Regions from separate parts of the Paenibacillus jepli genome, predicted to be linked through region 1. Evidence: predicted binding sites of a transcription regulator. Region 1 holds the regulator's gene; the other holds the start of a gene.
The links. Region 1 encodes CtsR, which represses protease genes until heat stress. Its sites were predicted from a motif close to ATGGTCAATAAAGGTCAAACA; they were not measured.
Positions count from the first base shown of each region.

Region 2: the regulator CtsR is predicted to act here: its motif matches at 1,795-1,815, upstream of clpP (ATP-dependent Clp endopeptidase proteolytic subunit ClpP).

Region 1 covers NZ_JBDFMD010000001.1:4,442,775-4,447,540, reverse strand. Annotated here, with positions in the region: gene clpC (ATP-dependent protease ATP-binding subunit ClpC) at 1-1,602, opposite strand, end outside; gene mcsB (protein-arginine kinase McsB) at 1,621-2,685, opposite strand; gene mcsA (protein-arginine kinase activator protein McsA) at 2,788-3,300, opposite strand; gene ABC336_RS19165 (CtsR family transcriptional regulator) at 3,329-3,790, opposite strand; gene ABC336_RS19160 (GNAT family N-acetyltransferase) at 3,933-4,766, opposite strand, start outside.
Region 2 covers NZ_JBDFMD010000001.1:2,862,703-2,867,468, reverse strand. Annotated here, with positions in the region: gene ABC336_RS12720 (HPr family phosphocarrier protein) at 1-238, shown strand, start outside; gene ABC336_RS12715 (hypothetical protein) at 409-534, shown strand; gene sda (sporulation histidine kinase inhibitor Sda) at 611-913, opposite strand; gene clpP (ATP-dependent Clp endopeptidase proteolytic subunit ClpP) at 1,139-1,720, opposite strand; tRNA gene ABC336_RS12700 (tRNA-Arg) at 1,872-1,946, opposite strand; gene ABC336_RS12695 (sugar-binding transcriptional regulator) at 2,780-3,823, shown strand; gene gap (type I glyceraldehyde-3-phosphate dehydrogenase) at 3,957-4,766, shown strand, end outside.

The sequences.
Region 1 (4,766 bases):
CGGATCCTTCAGTCCGGCACGCGAGCGGCGTACCGCCCGGGAGACCGCTTTGACAGCCTCACTCTGGCCGATGACCCGGCTGTGGAGGATTTCCTCCATTTTGAGCAGGCGCTCGGACTCCTCTTCAGCCAGCTTGCTGACCGGGATGCCGGTCCAGCTCGCGACGACCTGTGCGATATCCTCCGGCGTTACCTCAGAGTCTGTGCGGCCCTGCTTTTCCTTCCACTGATTCTTCGTGACGTCGAGCTCTTCACGGATTTTCTGCTCCGTATCGCGCAGCGCAGCAGCTTTCTCAAACTCCTGGCTTTGTACGGCCGAGTCCTTTTCCTTGCGGATATCGTCCAGACGGTTCTCCAACTGCTTGAGATTTGGCGGTACCGTATAGGAATGCAGCCGCACCTTGGAGCTGGCTTCGTCGATCAGATCGATCGCTTTGTCAGGCAGGAAACGGTCGGTGATGTAACGGTCCGACAGCTTGACGGCCTGCTCGATCGCATCGTCGGTAATTTTGACCCGGTGATGCGCCTCGTAGCGGTCACGCAGGCCATGGAGAATTTGTACAGCTTCTTCCGGCGATGGCTGATCCACCGTGATCGGTTGGAAACGGCGCTCCAGCGCAGCGTCTTTTTCGATGTATTTGCGATACTCATCCAGTGTCGTTGCACCGATGCACTGCAGCTCGCCGCGTGCCAGCGATGGCTTCAGGATGTTGGAGGCGTCGATCGCGCCCTCCGCCCCGCCTGCGCCGATCAGCGTATGCAGCTCATCAATGAAAAGGATGATATTGTTCGCTTGGCGGATTTCATCCATGATTTTTTTGAGACGATCCTCGAATTCGCCACGGTACTTCGTACCTGCCACAACTGAGCCCATATCGAGCGTCATAACCCGCTTGTCGCGCAGCGTCTCCGGGATCTCATTGGCGATGATCTTCTGTGCCAGACCTTCCGCAATCGCGGTCTTACCTACGCCTGGCTCACCGATCAGCACTGGGTTGTTCTTCGTCCGGCGGCTGAGCACCTGGATGACGCGCTCGATCTCCTTGCTGCGGCCGATCACCGGATCCAGGTTGCCGTCGCGAGCGATTGCCGTCAGATCACGGGCCAGACCGTCTAGAGTAGGCGTGCTTACATTAGTAGGCGTACCATGGCTGCTGGAGACGGCTTCGCTGCTGCCGAGCAGCTGCAGCACCTGCTGGCGGGCCTTGTTCAGGCTGATGCCTAGGTTGTTAAGAACACGAGCTGCTACCCCTTCTCCTTCGCGGATCAGACCGAGCAGGATATGCTCTGTACCGACATAAGTATGTCCCAGCTTGCGGGCTTCATCCATCGACAGCTCGATGACTTTTTTGGCCCGTGGCGTATAGGCGATATTGGTCGGCTGCTCCTGGCCGCGGCCGATCAGGGATTCGACTTCGTCCTGGATTTTCTCCAGGCCGAGTCCCAGGCCGATCAGAGCCTTCGCTGCGATCCCTTCGCCCTCGCGGATCAGACCGAGCAGGATATGCTCTGTACCAATGTTGTTATGACCGAGCCGTACCGCTTCCTCTTGAGCCAGCGCCAGTACTTTCTGTGCGCGTTCTGTGAATCTTCCGAACATCATGTTCATACACCTCCGTGCTTAGGTTTTGGGTGACAAGTACCGTCTTATCAATTCAGCACGCCGGACATCCCGCTCTTCGGTATTCAACGGCTCGCCGAACACCTGCTGCAGGAAGCCAGGCTGTGTAAGTACCATTAATTCATTCATTACCTGTGGAGAGAGACTTTGAATCAGTCCCAGATCAATCCCCAGTCTGACATCGGACAACCGCTGGGCTGCTTCTTTCGAGTCCATGATCATCGCATGCGAGAGGATGCCGTATGAACGGTGCACCCGATCCTCTATACGGATCCGCGATTCGGCTGTCAGCCGCTCCCGCGCCGCTTTCTCATGCTCGATGATCTGCCTGGCGACACTGTACAAGTTGTCGATAATCTCGTCCTCGGATTGGCCCAGCGTGATCTGATTGGAGATCTGGAACAGATTGCCGATCGCTTCGCTGCCCTCGCCGTACAGACCTCTCACGGCCAGCCCTACCTGGGTAATGGCTGAGAGGATGCGGCTGATCTGCTGGGTAAGCACCAGAGCCGGCAGATGCATCATGATGGATGCGCGGATGCCTGTACCGACGTTGGTTGGACAGCTGGTCAAGTAACCGCGGCGTTCGCTGAATGCGTAATCGACCTGCTGTTCGTATATATCGTCAATCTCGCTGGCCAACTGCCAGGCTTCCTTGATTTGGAAACCAGGCGACAGGCATTGGATGCGGAGATGATCTTCTTCATTGATCATGATGCTTACCGCTTCGCTGCCGCTCAGCACCAGCGCGCCGCCGCGCGATTCGTTCGCCAGATTGGGGCTGATGAGATGCTTCTCTACCAGCACCCGTTTCTCCAGCTCGCTCAGGTCGCTAAGAGCAAAGGTTTCGAAGCTGCCCAGCTCACCCAGCCTCCCCGACCGCGATACTTCAATGAGCCTCTCCATCACCTCCCGAGACTGCTGGTTGGTCGCCAGCATCGGAAACGGATGGTGACGGAGATTGCGGGCAATGCGAATCCGGCTGCTGATCACGATCTCCGAGTCCGGACCATCCTCTCTCATCCACTCGCTCAGCGCCTCCTGAGCGAATCGCCGCTTTTCCATTCCCACACCTCCTGAAAGTTTTCCGAAGGAAAACTACTTCGTAAGCATTCGCTTGTTTCCGCAGGAAACTCGCTTCGTAAGCTTCGTATATTATGCGCCTGGCTACATATCCGTGATTTTGCTCTCGAGCTCTCGGATCTGATCCCTGATGCTGGCGGCCTGCTCGAATTCTTCCTGCTCCACATGCTGGTGAAGCTCCTTCTTCAACTGCTCGACTTCCCGCTTGTACTTGATCTGTCCGCCGGAACGCTTCGGAATCTTTCCGACATGGCTCGTGTTGCCGTGAACTCGCTTGAACAGCGGGTCCAAACGGTCCGAGAAATGCTTGTAGCAGGAGCTGCAGCCGAATCGGCCAATTTTCCTGAACTGTGAATACGTCAGGCCGCATTCGTCGCAGCGAATCGTCTGCGGCTTCGGCCCCAGACCGGCAGAAGGCTCAAACTCCAGCAAGCCGGACAACAGACTGTGTATGGAGAACCCGTTGGCTGTACCGGGGATGCCTTCGCCCTTCTCGCGGGCACACGACTCACAGATGTGAAACTCGGTTTTCTCGCCGTTGACAATCTTTGTGAAATGAAGGGTGGCTTGCTTCGTTTCACATTCCTGGCATAACATGGACCTGCGTCCTCCTCTCGCGCCTGCGCTATTTCACAAGCAAGGATATTAGCATGGCTTTCAGGATTTTGGCGCGGATCTCGTCCCGCAGCGGCAGTCCGACCGTGATCGCCTCCCGGGATACCGCGGCTTTTAACAGATTGGCTTCACGGGAAGAGATCATCTGCGCTTCCTTGAGCCGGTAGACCAGACCCTCGGCGGCATTCTGATCTACCCGATCGCCGATCGTACTGTTGATGTATCCCTGAATAGCTTTCAATAATGGAAGCTCCACTCGCTGGATCCTGATGTATCCGCCGCCCCCTCGCTTGCTCTCCACCAGGTAACCTTTCTCTAATGTAAAACGGGTGCTGATGACATAATTGATCTGCGACGGTACGCAAGAGAAACGATCAGCCAAATCATTGCGCTGGATTTCGACCGCTCCTTCGACGCTCTCCTGCAGCAGCTGCTTCAGATATTGCTCCAACGTATCGGAAATGTTGCGCATATCACCAACCTCCCAAAGTCGTTACCCATCTGTTCATTTGACTTGACTTTGACTTTCTTTGACTTTAATTTTTATTATACGCAATTTTCTAAAAACGTCAAGCGTTCTTTGCGTGCGCGTTCTAAAAAACTTTCACAATCAATCAGAAGAAGTCCATTAAATATGTGGTGTGTACAGGGATCAGCGCTTCGAGACGACTCGCGGCTTCCCGATCGCCTTCGATGAGCTGCAGCTCCCACAGCGTTTGTGGACGCTTATATCCAATCATCATCGCAGACAAAGCCTGAATCGAGCAGGAGAGCTGAGCTTGTCCGGCAGGCGGCTGATTATATTTTGTCACATGAAGGCCATTTTCATTAAACGCAAGTTCATACATCCCCTCATTCCAGGGCGCGTGTTCATCGCTTACGGCAATCGTCAACGGCTCATCAGACAGGATGGAGTTGAAGGGATACGATTTGAAAAAAGCTTCCACATCTACGATTCGCCCCATAAAGTAAGGCACCAGCTTTTGCTCAAAGCGCGGATTCGGCAGAAGGTACGGAAGCGGATCATCTGACGGCGCTTTCAGCTGTACCCGCTCGATCATTGAATCGTGGTTGGCGATAAAATTCCATAAGCCCTGACGCGCTTCAGTATCCAGGTACACCAGTTCATGCACGACGAACTCGCGATCGGCTACCTTATAAAAGACATATCCCCTCGGCGCCCCGTCAGCATTATTAAATACCGCGACTTGTCCTTGGTTTCTGCGGAATATTGAGGTGAACCACCAGTCCTCTTTGCGAGCCAGCGTGCCGTTATAGCCGGATGCATACACTTCATAAAGGGGCGCAATTACATTCACTAACTCCTTGTTAAGCTCGCTATATCTCGTTATCGTGCCTTCCACCTGCCTGCGTGAAGGCAGCAAGGCAGTATTCAACGTGTAGGCTTTATATTCCACATACATTTCCCAGCCATATCTCCGGTAGAA
Region 2 (4,766 bases), 1.6 Mb from region 1:
GACAGGTCTCCATGCTAGACCGGCAGCACTTTTCGTGCAGGAAGCGAACAAGTTCTCTTCGGAAGTATTTGTGGAGAAAGACGATAAAAAAGTGAATGCCAAATCCATCATGGGGATTATGAGCTTAGCGATCAGCTCGGGTACCGAAGTTCACATTAGTGCAGAAGGTTCGGACGCAGAACAAGCTGTAACCGCTTTAGTCTCACTTGTGAGCAAGGAAGAGCTGGAGAACCAATAGGCGGCCCTGTAGAGCTGCCGTCAGGCATAGCGTGAAGGGCTCCCTTGAGGGGCTTTTTTGCAGTTTATATGAGCTGTGAGGCTCCTCTCATGCGATGTGTATGAGGCGGGGGCTGATGCAGGAGGCATGCTCCAAACTGCCGCATGAGCGGGGGGATGAGGCATGCCTCTTTGGGCGTGAAACGAAAATTTGGCTTGGAAGGCCAGCGACCGATGGGGGTCAGACGGGTCGGCGGCATGGGAGGCTGGCGCGATGTGTCTACATGCTATGGGGGCCGCGAGAGCATGGTGGCGTGATAGGCGGGGAACGACAGAAGACCGCACCCCGGCGGGGTGCGGTCTTCTCCGAGCGCTTGGACAGACAGCGTCTCGATCAGCGCTGCTGAAGTTCCTGGCGAAGGATGCCTCGTTGATCCAGCGCATGCTCGATCAGACGGATGAAGTCGTCGGACAGACGCATGGCCTTGGCTTCACGGTAAACTTCCAGCAGATGCTTGTCATTCAGCGGCTTCAGGAGCATGGTCTTGTCCTTGAATCCGGCTGAAGTCAGGCTTTCTGAACGATCCGATCTGCGGCGCATCGAAGCCTCAGCTGGTGCAGCTGCAGCTTGCGACGCATACGGGTGACTGGACTTTATAAAGTTGCGCATCGTAAGAAAGGGGTTCGACATTCTCATGAAAATGCACTCCATTAATTGGTTTCAAAAACAAGCCTAGAGTTGTATGATTATGGGAGGTTTGCTTGTTAAACATCTTACCATGAAATGGATAGTGCGTCTTCCGCAATTCAGAGGATTGAATTTTTCTTGACATATCGAGAGGAGTGTGGTATGTGAATTCGAGGAGACACCAGCCCCGCATCGGGTACGGGGCTGGCGGAAACTTGCTGACTTAGCGGCAGCTTAGATTTTCTCGATGACTTTATCGACGAGACCGTACTTCTGAGCTTCTTCGGCGCTCATGAAGTAGTCGCGGTCGGTGTCCTTCTCGATCCGCTCCAGCGGCTGACCGGTACGTTCGGCAAGGATGTGGTTAAGCTTGTCGCGCATCTTCAGGATGCGCTTGGCGCGAATCTCGATATCGCTGGCTTGGCCTTCGGCTCCGCCGAGCGGCTGATGGATCATCACTTCGCTGTTCGGGAGCGCATAACGTTTGCCTTTGGCGCCGGCAGCAAGCAGGAAGGCGCCCATGGAAGCGGCCATACCTACACAGATCGTGGATACGTCCGGCTTGATGTATTGCATCGTATCAAAGATAGCCATCCCCGCTGTGATCGATCCACCCGGAGAGTTGATGTACAAGCTGATATCCTTCTCCGGATCGTCGGCGGCCAGGAACAGCATCTGGGCGATGATGGAGTTGGCGACGACATCATTTACACCGCTGCCGAGGAAGATGATGCGATCCTTCAACAGGCGGGAATAGATATCATAGGCGCGTTCCCCGCGATTGCTCTGCTCAATAACCATAGGTACGAAATTCATTTCCAATCGAGCTCCCTCCAAACGTATAGTGGTCAAAATGACTTGATAGTCTTATCATAATTCATCCTTAAACAAAAGTCAAAGATAGTCAAACACCGGATAAAAAAAAGCGACCTTGCGGTCTTAGTCATTAGTATGGCTAGTAAGTAAATGGCGCGCCCGCGAGGAATCGAACCTCGATCTCAGGCTCCGGAGGCCTACGTCATATCCATTGGACCACGGGCGCATAGCAGCAAATCTGCCCTCCACGGATGGAGGATAGCGAGATTTATTATATGGGATATCAGAGTAAAAAGCAAGGGCATCGCTGAAATAAGATTATTCAGACAAGTCGGCGCTGGTACATTATGCCGGGACGGCGACTGATGAATAATAGGGAGGATCAGACTGTTGAAAAATAAAGCCTCAAGGTAACGGATCGTTCTTCCGATCGCTGTTGTTCCCAGATTTCTTGAATTTTGGACCCCTTTTAAGGGGGGAAATCCGGGAACAAAGGCGAACGCTACGCTTCTCCAGAATCGATTCCGTACCCATCGGCGCTTTTTCAACAGTCTGGAGGATGCGATTAGCTTCATTATACAATCCGGCTACGTTGAACGGACACAGCAGCGTCTAATTCAAACAAAGCTTTGAATATGCGGGAGGTGCGGACAGGCGATCCGCTATTTGTCAGATGAACAGGCCAAATGGGCGTCAACAAGCCAGTTAACGGATCGTCTGTCCGCATGAGTGCCGTAAAAGTAGTTAAAGGCTTGAATATGGTCTACTGTGTCCGCAAGCAGGTCAAGCAGGAGTCATCGCCAGTCAGTGGGGCATGGTAGACGGAGTGTCAGTAAAGCAGCCCGCATCAAAGGCAACAATAAGAATCTGTTAATATTGGGCGGGCAAGTGTGGAAGCCTGATAACATCATGATGTCAAGTCTTGCAAGCGGCGGGAATATTCGATACAATAAAGGTGGGACTAAAAACGATATACCGGGACAAAAAACGTCCAACCGGAGGCGCCGGCCAGGAGAATACCGGCGCAGCCAGAACCGGAGCCACAGGAGTGAATGCAAGATGCGCAGAATCATCGAATTGCAGCAGCAGCTTCTGCCGGACATGTTGGATATCTTCCGCAAACGATACTCCATCCTCCAGCAGGTGAAGCAATCCCATACGATCGGCCGCCGGGCATTGGCGGGCTCGCTCCAGATGAGCGAGCGGACGATGCGGGCCGAGATCGATGAGCTGAAGGCGCTCGGACTGCTCGATGTGCAGTCCTCGGGCGTGAGGATCAGCGAGTCGGGGCGCCGCCTGGTGGAGGAGATCGAGCCGATCGTCAGCGAGCTGTTCGGGCTCTCGGAGGCGGAGGAGCGGATCCGCCAGTACTTCGGCTTGCGGCAGGTGACGATCGTCCCGGGCGACTCGGACACCTCCGAGCAGGCCAAGCGCGAGCTGGGCCGGGCCGGCTGCCAGGCGATGCTGAAGTATATGCAGGCTGGCGACGTGATCGCCGTCACCGGCGGATCGACGATGGCCCAGGTGGCCAATCAGCTCGTCTCGCCGACACTGCTGCGGGGCATCCGCTTCGTGCCGGCACGGGGCGGTCTGGGCGAGAGCCTGGACTACCAGGCCAATACGATCGTCTCGACGATGGCCAAGCGCACCGGCGCACAGTACCGGCTGCTCCACGTGCCGGATCATCTGAGCGACGACGCGTATACGTCCCTCATGCAGGAGCCCAACATCCGTGAGATCGTCGAGGTCGTCCGCAGCGCGAGGATGGTCGTGCACGGCATCGGCGACGCGATGGTGATGGCCCGCCGCCGCCGGGTGGACGAAGCGGTCACCGCAGCGATGCGGGAGGAGGGCGCGCTCGCCGAGGCGTTCGGTTTCTACTTCGACCGGCGGGGGCAGGTCGTCCACCGGATGAAGACAGCCGGACTGCGGCTGGAGGACATCCAGTCGACCGAGGTCGTCATCGGGATCGCCGGCGGACGGAGCAAGGGCGAGGCGATCGCTGCCGTGATGCATTTTGGCCATGACGATGTGCTGGTCACTGATGAAGCGGCGGCGGAGGAGATCATCCGCCATATGGAGACGGATGGCCAGCCGAAGTGATCAAAAGCGATCTTTTTGAACACCCTCTATTAAGGGTAAAGATGAAGATATCATGATGCACACGGCTGTTTATCGGCTGCGGCATCTTAAGATATAGCACCACCACTACACCAAATTCTAGGAGGCAAAAACAATGGTTAAAGTAGGTATTAATGGATTTGGCCGCATCGGCCGCAACGTATTCCGTGCAGCGCTGAACAATCCCGACGTGCAAATCGTGGCTGTCAACGATCTGACGAATACCAGCACGCTGGCCCATCTGTTGAAATACGATACGACTCACGGTACGCTCGACGCTAAAGTTGAAGCTAAAGAAGGCGCGCTGGTTGTTGACGGCGTAGAAATCAAAGTCTTCGCAGAGCGCGATCCTGGCAACCTGCCTTGGGGCGAGCATGGCGTAGAGATCGTTGTGGAGTCCACTGGAATTTTCACCGCTAAAGAAAAAGCTGAGCTTCACCTGAAAGGCGGCGCGAAGAAAGTTATCATCTCCGCTCCTGCTACGAACGAAGACATCACCATCGTCATGGGCGTGAACGAAGACAAATATGACGCTGCTGCACATACGATCATCTCCAACGCTTCTTGTACAACCAACTGCCTGGCGCCGTTCGCCAAAGTCCTCAACGACAAGTTCGGCATCGTCAAAGGCATGATGACTACGATCCACTCCTACACGAACGACCAAGCTGTACTCGACGTACCGCACAAAGACCTTCGTCGTGCGCGCGCTGCTGCCGAGAACATCATTCCTTCCTCCACTGGCGCTGCCAAAGCGGTATCCCTGGTCCTGCCAGAGCTGAAAGGCAAACTGAACGGTATGGCTATGCGCGTTCCTACACCTAACGTATCCGTGACTGACCTGGTAGCTGAAGTGAAATCCAACGTTACGGTTGAAGAAGTGAATGCTGCGCTGAAAGAAGCTGCAGACGGCCCGCTGAAAGGC